Solwaraspora sp. WMMD1047: one gene and its partners. The protein of the gene in region 2 interacts with the protein of the main gene of each other region in a pairwise test. Links are inferred from orthologs where the notes say so. Each region holds a gene or a part of one and is shown on either strand. Other genes may lie near its edges.

Region 1 (3,149 bases), 4.8 Mb from region 2 along the record:
GCCTCGACATGGGCACCTTCCACTTCCAGCGCAAGGTGCTCGCCGAGCGCGGCGCGGACCGGCTGGTCCTCTACGACCAGCCGGGGCACGGCCGGTCCGGCCGGCTGGAGTCCGGCGAGTACGAGTTGCGCGCGCTCGGCGAGACGCTGCGGGCGGTGATCGACCGGACGGTGCCGGCCGGGCCGCTGATCCTGGTCGGCCACTCGATGGGCGGGATGACCATCATGGCGCTGGCCGAGCAGTACCCGGAACTGTTCACCGACCGGGTGGCCGGGGCGGTGCTGATGGCCACCTCGGGCGGGATGCTCGGAGAGACCAAGTTCGGGCTGCCGGCGATCATCGCCCGGGCCGGCACCCCGCTGCTGCCGGTGGTCAACAGCGCCACCAAGCTTTCCGGCGGTGTGATCGACCGGGCCCGTCGGGCCTCGGCGAACCTGGCCTGGCTGTTGACCCGCCGGTACGGCTTCGGGGAGGGCAACCCCAGTCCGGCGCTGGTCTCCTATGTGGAGGAGATGAACTCGCGCACCTCCACCGAGACGGTGGCCCGCTATCTGCGTACCCTCTACACGCACGCCCGTTACCCGGCGCTGGCCGCGCTCCGGGAGACCCCGACGCTTGTCGTCGTCGGCGACCGGGACCTGATCACACCGGTCAGCCACTCCGAGGAGATCGTCCGCCGGCTGCCGGGCGCCGAGTTCGTCAAGGTGGCCAACAGTGGACATGTGGTGATGCTGGAACACGCCGACCAGGTGAACGCCGCGCTGCTCGACTTCCTGGACAGACTCACCCCGCCCTCGCCACACTCGTCGGGTGAATCCGATGCGTGAACTGTCCACGGTGGAGCAGACCCGGGACTTCGGTGAACGGTTGGCCGGCCTGCTGCGCGGCGGTGACCTGCTGGTGCTGACCGGCCCGCTGGGCGCGGGGAAGACCGCCCTGACCCAGGGGATCGGGGCCGGGCTCGGTGTGCTCGGCGCGGTCACCTCGCCCACCTTCGTGATCGCCCGGGTGCACCGCCCGGACGGGGCACGGGGCGGGCGGGTGCCGCTGGTGCACGCGGACGCGTACCGGCTGGGAGGGGCCGCCGACCCGCGGGCCGAGATCGACGACCTCGACCTGGACGCCTCGATCGAGGAGGCGGTCACCGTCGTCGAGTGGGGCGAGGGGATGGTGGAGCAGTTGGCCGACGCACACCTGCGGATCCGGATCGACCGTCGGGACGACGATACGAGAGTGGTCGAGTTGGTGCCGGTGGGCGGCGATTGGTCAGACCGGCTCGCTAGTTTCTCCGCATGACTCTCGACCTGCCCGCCCTGCTGCCCGAATCGTGGCGTGCCGTGCTGCGGCCGCACCTGGACCCGGTCGGCACCGCCGAACTCGGCGCCTTCGTGGCCGACGAGTACGCCACCCACCCGGTGTTTCCACCGGTCGAGGACCTGTTCACGGCGTATCGGCTGTGCCCGCCCGAGGACTGCCGGGTGCTGATCCTGGGCCAGGATCCGTACCACAAGGCCGGCCAGGCGCACGGGCTCAGCTTCAGCGTCCGGGACGGGGTGGCGGTGCCCCCCTCGCTGCGCAACGTCTTCAAGGAGCTGGCCGCCGACGTCGGTGTGCCGGTGGCGCGCAGCGGCGACCTGACCCGCTGGGCGCGGCAGGGAGTGCTGCTGCTCAACGCCGTGCTGACGGTCCGGCAGGCCACTCCGAACTCGCACGCCGGCAAAGGCTGGGAGGCGTTCACCGACGCGACGATCAAGGCGCTCGACGCGCGCCGCGAACGGGTGGTGTTCCTGCTCTGGGGCGGCTACGCCCGGCGCAAGCGGGAGCTGATCACCAATCCGGACCACGTCGTGCTGGAGGCCGGGCACCCCAGCCCGATGAACCCCCGCGGCTTCCTGGGCAGCCGCCCGTTCAGTGCTGCCAACAAGGCCCTCGCCGACGCCGGCCGGCCCACGGTCGACTGGGATCTCTCAACGCACTGACCCGTCCGTCCGACCCGTCCGACCGCGGGCGGGTCAGCCTGGTGCCGGGGTGGCGACCGGACGGGAGCCGGGGTCGGCCGCCAGCCGGAGGCGGTGCCGGCGTAGCAGGTCGGCGGCGACCGGGTCGGCGAGTTCGATCAGCGGCAACGGGACGACCGGATAGGTCCGGTCGCCGTGGCGGACCTGGATCGCGGCTGGGAGCTGCTCGTACATGGTGGCGGTGAGCTCGCCGACCGTGGTCCGCCACCGGTGCTCGCCCGGCTCACGGGGATCAATTGGCAGCCCGCCGAAGTCCTCCCACCGGGGATTCCAGCGGTACGCGAAGACCTCGGTGAGCCAGCCGGTGAAACGGTCGGCATCGGCCCACCGGATGGCGATGTCGGTGGCCTCGGCCGGCAGTGGCACGCCCTGCAGCACGGCGGCGGTGGCGCCGGTCAGCAGATAGGGCAGTTCGGCCAGGCGCTTCATCGCCGAGTGCAGGTCACTGGCGGCCAGGCGTTCCTCGAGAGGTTGGCTGGCCAGCCTGGCGAGTGCCGCATCAAGGTGCGCGTCCAGGGGCTCCAGGCTGATCGCGAGTTGGGTGTCCAACGCGGCGAACAGCCGCTCCAGCAGCGGCACGCTGGCTGACCGGCCGCCGCGCTCGACCCGGGCGACGGCCGCCTGGCTCACCCCGGCCAGCTCGGCGAGCTGCTGCTGGGTCAACTCGCGCAGCTCACGCTGAAATTTCAGTTTCTCGCCGAGAATGGCGAGCAGGCGACTCTCAGTCACCCACAAAATTTTGAAGTATCCGGTTGTGCGATATGCCTGAGCGTCATAATTATGACTCGGTTGTATATTGCCATCCGGTTATATTTCTTGGCTGAGAAACTTTGGTGACAAATGTCCTTTTCGTCGCGTCGGTGGCCTGGTGCGCTCCGATGAATGAGACCAGGTGGAGCTAGGGAGACCTGTGGCGGCTTCTTCGTGCATGGGCGGGACGACGGCTGAACCAGGTCTGATCGTAGGTCGGGCTTGATCGTCGGCCGGGCTTGGCCATGGGCCGGGTTGGGCCCTGGTTGGGCTTGGACGTGGGCCTGGCTGGGTCGTTAGACGTGGGCCGGGTTGAGACGTGGGCCTGGCTGGTGGTGGGTTGGGCTTGGACGTGGGTCGGGCTTGGACGTGGGTCGGGCT
Region 2 (3,108 bases):
CGTCCGGCAGCCCGGCCAGGATCGGATCGTCGTCCGCGGCGTCGCCAACAGGCTCACCGCCAACGGGGTCCGGCCCGCCGGGACCGGGCGGCGGGATGTCCCCGGTGGACTGGTAGCTGTCGGTCACGTATGGCGACGGGCCGGTCGGGTCGGCGGAGGACGGCGCCGAGCCGGACCGAGGGGAGTAGGCGGCCGGCGGGCCGTCGATGTCGATGTCGATCTCGTCGAGCGGCGGGGCGGACGCCGAGGCGACCGGGCCGGTCGATCCGGTTGCCGCCGGAGTGGCGACGTCAGGCATCGCGGCGTCCGGGTCGCGGTCCGACTCCGAGCCGGACGGACCCGGGTCGGGCTGGGCGATCGTCGGGCCGGGGCCGGGCTGGGCGACGGTAGCGGCCGGGCCGGAATGGGCGGCAGCGGGGGCGGGGCTCGGTCTGGTGACGGAGGGGCCGGGGCTGGGCTTGGCGCGGCGGGGTAGCGGCGTCGCCGGGGACGGCTCGACCACGGTGCCCTCCAACACCAGGGTGCCGCCCGGCGTCTGGCGTACCACCACCGGCTCCTCGTAGCGGCGACCGCCCTCGGCCGGCAGGTCGGCGGCCATCCGCTCACCGGCGGTCGGCCCCAGATAGTCCTCGTCCGGCGTCCGCTGCTCCCAGGGCGGGGCGTCCTCCTCGATCAGCAGGTCGTCGGCGGCCGGGTCGTAGTCGTCGAACTCCGGCGGGAGCCCGCCCCGGGCGGCCGCCTCCGCGTGCGTCATCACCTCGTCCCAGAGGATCCGGACGTGCCGCTGGTCGTCGATCGCGACCATGATCGGCAGGGTGGCGCCCGGGTCGGGCCACTTGGCCACCGGCACCCGGGGGTCGCGCACCTTTATCGAGCGGGGCGGCAGGCCGGGCGCGTCGATCACGATCTGCAGCTCGCAGCGGCCGAACGTCGATGACGCGGGCGGCTCCGACACGCTGTGCACATGGCCGATCCCGGTCACCCAGGCGCGCGCGCCGCTGCGCACCGACGTGACGAGCACCAGGGCGACGGAGAGGACCAGCAGCGCCACCCCGAGCGCCACGATGGTCCAGCTCGACATGCCGGCGCCGAACAGCACGATGAAGGTGGCGACCGTGCCGAGCACGGCGGCGACGAGCTTGCGCACCGGTGCGACCTGTCGACGGGTGCCGTCTGCCACAGTGGACCTCCCTGGTTAGGGCCAGGCTAGGCCCGGTCGCCCGGGAATGGGAAGACCGGAGCGTTGACACGGCCGGCCACGGATCCCGCCCGGGGGCTCGCTAGGCTGACCATGCCCGTTAGTACCCGGCCCTGTCCAGGAGGAATCAGCGTGTCCAGCAGCAGTCCGGTCGAGCGTACCCTCGTCCTGATCAAGCCCGACGCCGTGCGGCGCGGCCTGGTCGGGGAGATCCTCGGCCGGTTCGAGCGCAAGGGCTTCACCGTGGACGCGATGGTGCTACGGGCGATGGACGGCGCCCTCGCCGACGCGCACTACGCCGAACACCTGGAGAAGCCGTTCTACCCGCCGCTGCGCGAGTTCATGACCGGCGGACCGCTGGTCGCGCTCGTGCTCTCCGGAGACCAGGTGATCGACGTCGTACGCGGCCTGGTCGGGGCCACCGACGGGCGCAAGGCGGCGGCCGGCACGATCCGCGGCGACCTCTCCCTGTCCAACCGGGAGAACCTGGTGCACGCCTCCGACTCGGTGGACAGCGCCAAGCGGGAGATCGCCCTCTGGTTCCCCGACCTGGGCTGACCGGCTGGCGTTCGCCAGCGGTTCGGGAAACGGTCACCGGGAGCCGGCCGGCGCGCCACGTGGGATCGATACACCACAGGTGTCTCATTTCCGCGTTTTGCCGGAGGACCCCGAATGACCGCACTTGATCGACGTACCCTGCTGCGAGCCGGACTGGCCACCGGCGCCGGACTGGCCGGCGGCGCGCTGCTCGGCGGCGCCGGCGCCCCCGCCGCCGGACCGCTCGGCTTCCCCGGCTGGCGACCCGCGGGGCGCCCGGTGCTGACCCACGGCATCCAGAGCGGCGCCGCGACGGCCGACTCGGCGGTGGTCTGGACCCGGGCCGACCGGGCCGGGCGGCTGCGGGTGGAGATCAGCTCCCGCCCCGACTTCCGCGGCGCCCGGCAGATCCGCGGACCGGTACTCGGCCCGGACAGCGACTTCACCGGCAAGCTCCGGCTGCGCGGCCTGCCACCCGGCCGGCGGCTGCACTACCGGGTACGGGTCGAGAGCACCGAGCGGTACGGCCTGGTCAGCGAGACGCTGACCGGTGAGCTGACCACCGCGCCGGCCGCCGGCCAGCGCCGCGACCTGCGGTTCGTCTGGACCGGCGACATCGCCGGCCAGGGCTGGGGAATCGACCCCGCGTACGGCGGGATGCGGATCTTCGAGTCGATGCGGGCGGTCCGCCCGGACTTCTTCCTCTGCAGCGGCGACACCGTCTACGCCGACGGCCCGCTCACCGAGACCGTGACCCTCCCGGACGGGCGGATCTGGCGCAACCTGGTCACCGAGGAGAAGAGCAAGGTCGCCGAGACGCTCGGCGAGTTCCGGGGCCAGTTCGCCTACAACCTGCTCGACGAGCACCTGCGCGCGTTCGCCGCCGAGGTGCCGCAGATCAACCAGTGGGACGACCACGAGGTGACGAACAACTGGTACCCCGGGGAGATCCTGACCGATTCCCGGTACGCCGAGACCCGGGTCGACGTGCTGGCCCGCCGCGCCCGCCGGGCCTTCCACGAGTGGCTGCCCACCCCGTCCGACGACCGGCTCTACCGGCGACTGTCGTACGGGCCGCTGCTCGACGTGTTCGTGCTGGACATGCGGACCTACAAGGACGCCAACGACGGCAACACCTACGCCGACCCGCGCCGGGGCCTGCTGGGGCGTGACCAGCGGGCCTGGCTGACCCGGGAACTGACCCGGTCCCGGGCGACCTGGAAGGTGATCGCCGCCGACCTGCCGCTCGGCCTGGTGGTGCCGGACGGCGCCGCCGCCCAGGAGGGGATCGCGCAGGGCGACCCGGGTCTGCCCGCCGGCCGGGAACTGGAGTTCGCCGAGATCCTCACCACCGCCCACCGGCGCGGCGTGAC
Region 3 (3,090 bases), 820 kb from region 2 along the record:
TCGCCGCCGGCCATCCGGGCCGCCGCCCGGGCCAGCTCGACCAGCGGGCGGGTGGTCGAGCGGGCCAGCCGGCGGGCGGCCAGCAGCGCGAGGACGCCGGCCACTCCGACCGCCCCCGCCAGCAGGGCGTGCAGGGTCCGCGACGGTTCGCGGGCCACCGACAGGATCAGCGGTAGGGGCTGGCCCGGGGCGGGGCCGATCCGTTTGACGTACCGGCCGCCGCGGGTTTCGACGATTCCGTCGCCGGTGATCCGCTCGGCGGCGGCGAACACCGATTCCCGGGTGCCGCTGGGTTCGGTGCTCGGACCGCCGTCGGCGTCCGGGTCGACCGCCGGCGGGCCGCCGTCGATCGATTCCCTGGTGGCCGACCCCCCGGGCGCCGACCCCTCGGCCACCGATCCGTCGGCGGCCGATCCGTCGGTGGCCGGTCCCTCGGCGGCCGGTCCCTCGGCGGCCGATCCGTCGGTGACCGGTCCGGCAGTGGCCTCCGGCCCGCCGGTCGGACTGGCCGGACCCGCCGGGCCGGTGGCGGCCGGCTTGGCCGGCAGCAGGGTGACGGCGGTACCGGTGGCGGCGGCGAGCCGGGTGACGAAGGCGGTGTCCAGCACCTGGGCGGCGTGCACGCTGCCGCTCGGGGTTCCGGCGGTGTCCCGGAGCTCGACCCGGGCGGCGATCGCCCGCGGCGCCACCGCGGTCGACCGGTCGCCGCCGCAGTCGGCCCACGGTCCGGCCGGCGGGTCGGGCGTGATCAACACCGGCGTGCCGTTCGCAGCGGTCACCAGGACCGCGCTGGCCAGGCCCTGGGTGACGAACTCGGTGGCGAGCCCGGACCGGTCGGTGGCCACGGCGACCGCGGCGGCGGCGGAGTAGAGCTGTTGGCACAGCGCGGTGATCGTGTTGCGTACCGTGGTTGCGGCGAGGCTCAGCCGGTCCTCGGACCGCTGGTGACCGACGGTGGCCGCCGTGACGCCGACGAAGCCGGCGCCGAGTAGCACCGGGCCGAGCACCACGGCGAGAAAGGCGCTTGTCAACCTTCCGCGCAGCGTCACTCTTCCCTCCGGAAGCTCCGCACCCGATGCTGCGATGCTGCGACAAACCACTTACTTAACGCGGGTCACGGCAGGAGTGTTACGTGTCGGATTCTTCGGACGAAGCGGATGCGATCGACCGGGTGAAGCGGGAGCTGCGCCACGACCTGCTCGCCCGCCGCCGGGCGCTGCCGGCTCCGACCCGGGCCGACGCCGCCGGCGCCGTCCAGCACCAGCTGGCCGACCTGGTACGTCGACTGCGCCCGACCACCATGACCGGGTACGCGCCGGTCGGGGCCGAACCGGGCGGGCCGGAGCTGCCCGAGGTGCTGTCCCGGGCGGTCGAGACCGGCGGCGGCCGGCTGCTGCTGCCGGTGCTGCGCACCGATCTGGATCTGGACTGGGGTCGCTACACCGGACCAGGCGGTCTGGTGGCGGCCGGTCGAGGGATGCGGGAGCCGGACGGCGCCCGGCTGGGCCGGGCGGCTATCGCCGGGGCCGGGCTGGTGGTCGTACCGGCGCTGGCCGTGGACCGGGCCGGCATCCGGCTGGGCCGCGGCGGCGGCTCGTACGACCGCGCGCTCGCCCGGGTGGCACCGGGTGCGTTGATCGTGGCGGCGCTGCACGACGGCGAACTGGTCGATCGGCTTCCGGCCCATCCACACGACCGCCCGGTGCACGCGGTGGTCACCCCGACCGGCGGCTTCAGGTCACTCGGCGACCGGGGCGGCGGGCCGCCCGGGTGAGGCCGCCGGGCGGCCGGGGTGACCTGGTGGCCGGGCCGGGTGGACGAAATCGGGTCCGATGAAGCACCATTGGCACTCGGACACGACGAGTGCCAACAGCCCGAGCAAGATCCGGAGGGGAACCGTGCCCACCTACCAGTACGCCTGTACCGCGTGCGGTGATCAACTTGAGGCGGTCCAGTCCTTCACCGACGAGCCGCTCACCGAGTGTCCGGCGTGTCAGGGTCGGCTCCGCAAGTTGTTCGGCTCCGTCGGCATCGTCTTCAAGGGGTCCGGCTTCTACCGCAACGACTCCCGGGAATCCTCGAACGGCTCCCGCAAGGGGTCGGAGAGCGGTGACTCCGCGACCAAGGCCGCGACCAGCGGTTCCGGGGACTCCGGCTCGAACGGCGGCGCCACCGCTGGCGGCGGCTCGGCCAACGGCGGGTCCCAGGGCTCGGGCAGCACCGACAGTGCCACCAAGAGCGGCGGTTCGGACAGCGCCAAGGCCAAGGCGGGTTCCACCGGCGGCACCTCGTCCGGCGGCGGCTCGACGAGCACCGCCACCAAGACCGGCGCCTGACGACCGGCCCGCGCTCCGGGCCGCTTCGTAGCACGAGTGGCGCCCGGGCGGGGGCTTGTCCACAGCCGGCCAGGTTCTCCACAGCCTGGCGCTTTCCATCGGCGAGCCGACTCGCCGGGCGCCTAGCCTCCTGACGTCCCGGACACCGACCGGTGCCCCGGGGAAGGGAGGCGACGGATGGCGACGGAGCCGGCCCTGCGGCCGACCCGCTGGCCGGGACCGCCCCGGCGGACCACCGTGCTCCGAGCCGGGCTGGTGGCGACGTTCCTGGCCCTGGCCGCCGGAGCGCTGTACGCGGTCCCGCCGGCGACCGGCTGCGAGCCGGTCGCCAGCACGCCGGTTGACGGCCGGGGTGCGGGCGGCGACGGCTGCGGTGCCGGCCGTTCGGCCGGGCCAGCGAGCGGGCCGGTTTCCACGGATCATCCCGACCCCGGTCCGGCCGCCCAGGCTGCCGGCCGGCCGGCCGCCGACGCGGACGACGCCGCCGATGACCCGGCCGACGCGGACGGGCAGCCTGGCAGCGAACTGCCGGGCGGGTTGCCCCTGCCGGCCGGGGCGGTCGGCGTTCCGGTTCCACTGGCGGAGCCGGCGGTACTGGCCGTCGTCCGGCCCGGCACCCGGGTCAACCTGCTGGCCGCGCTGCCCGCCCGCCGTCCGGGCGCGACCGTCGAGCCGGTGCTGCTGGCCGAGCGGGTGCCGGTCCTGGCCGTGCTGCGCCCGGCGGCAACCGACGGCTCGGCCGCCGTCTACCTGG

The links.
Region 1: the proteins of ndk (region 2) and ung interact in binary tests that used the Escherichia coli proteins (3 or more experiments, as listed by UniProt). The link is inferred for Solwaraspora sp. WMMD1047 from one-to-one orthologs.
Region 3: the proteins of ndk (region 2) and O7627_RS29910 interact in binary tests that used the Escherichia coli proteins (3 or more experiments, as listed by UniProt). The link is inferred for Solwaraspora sp. WMMD1047 from one-to-one orthologs.

What each region holds. Positions count from the first base shown.
Region 1 is NZ_JARUBL010000001.1:876,648-879,796, forward strand. The notes cover bases 137-3,135. They hold ung (uracil-DNA glycosylase), read left to right. Parts: upstream 137-1,292; coding sequence 1,293-1,979; downstream 1,980-3,135. Other genes in these bases: O7627_RS04155 (alpha/beta hydrolase), read left to right, coding at 137-827; tsaE (tRNA (adenosine(37)-N6)-threonylcarbamoyltransferase complex ATPase subunit type 1 TsaE), read left to right, coding at 820-1,296; O7627_RS04170 (helix-turn-helix transcriptional regulator), read right to left, coding at 2,013-2,747. Outside these bases: more of O7627_RS04155, read left to right, coding at 1-136. UniProt on the Escherichia coli protein: Excises uracil residues from the DNA which can arise as a result of misincorporation of dUMP residues by DNA polymerase or due to deamination of cytosine.
Region 2 is NZ_JARUBL010000001.1:5,718,306-5,721,413, reverse strand. Bases 86-3,043 are described here. They hold ndk (nucleoside-diphosphate kinase), read left to right. Parts: upstream 86-1,330; coding sequence 1,331-1,756; downstream 1,757-3,043. Other genes in these bases: O7627_RS26070 (alkaline phosphatase D family protein), read left to right, coding at 1,871-3,043; O7627_RS26080 (VOC family protein), read right to left, coding at 86-1,180. In the rest of the region: more of O7627_RS26080, read right to left, coding at 1-85; more of O7627_RS26070, read left to right, coding at 3,044-3,108. UniProt on the Escherichia coli protein: Major role in the synthesis of nucleoside triphosphates other than ATP. The ATP gamma phosphate is transferred to the NDP beta phosphate via a ping-pong mechanism, using a phosphorylated active-site intermediate.
Region 3 is NZ_JARUBL010000001.1:6,538,964-6,542,053, forward strand. What follows is about bases 39-2,978. They hold O7627_RS29910 (5-formyltetrahydrofolate cyclo-ligase), read left to right. Parts: upstream 39-1,183; coding sequence 1,184-1,774; downstream 1,775-2,978. Other genes in these bases: O7627_RS29905 (diguanylate cyclase), read right to left, coding at 39-1,049; O7627_RS29915 (FmdB family zinc ribbon protein), read left to right, coding at 1,899-2,336; O7627_RS29920 (flagellar biosynthesis protein FlgA), read left to right, coding at 2,514-2,978. Also shown: more of O7627_RS29905, read right to left, coding at 1-38; more of O7627_RS29920, read left to right, coding at 2,979-3,090. UniProt on the Escherichia coli protein: Involved in the removal of 5-formyltetrahydrofolate.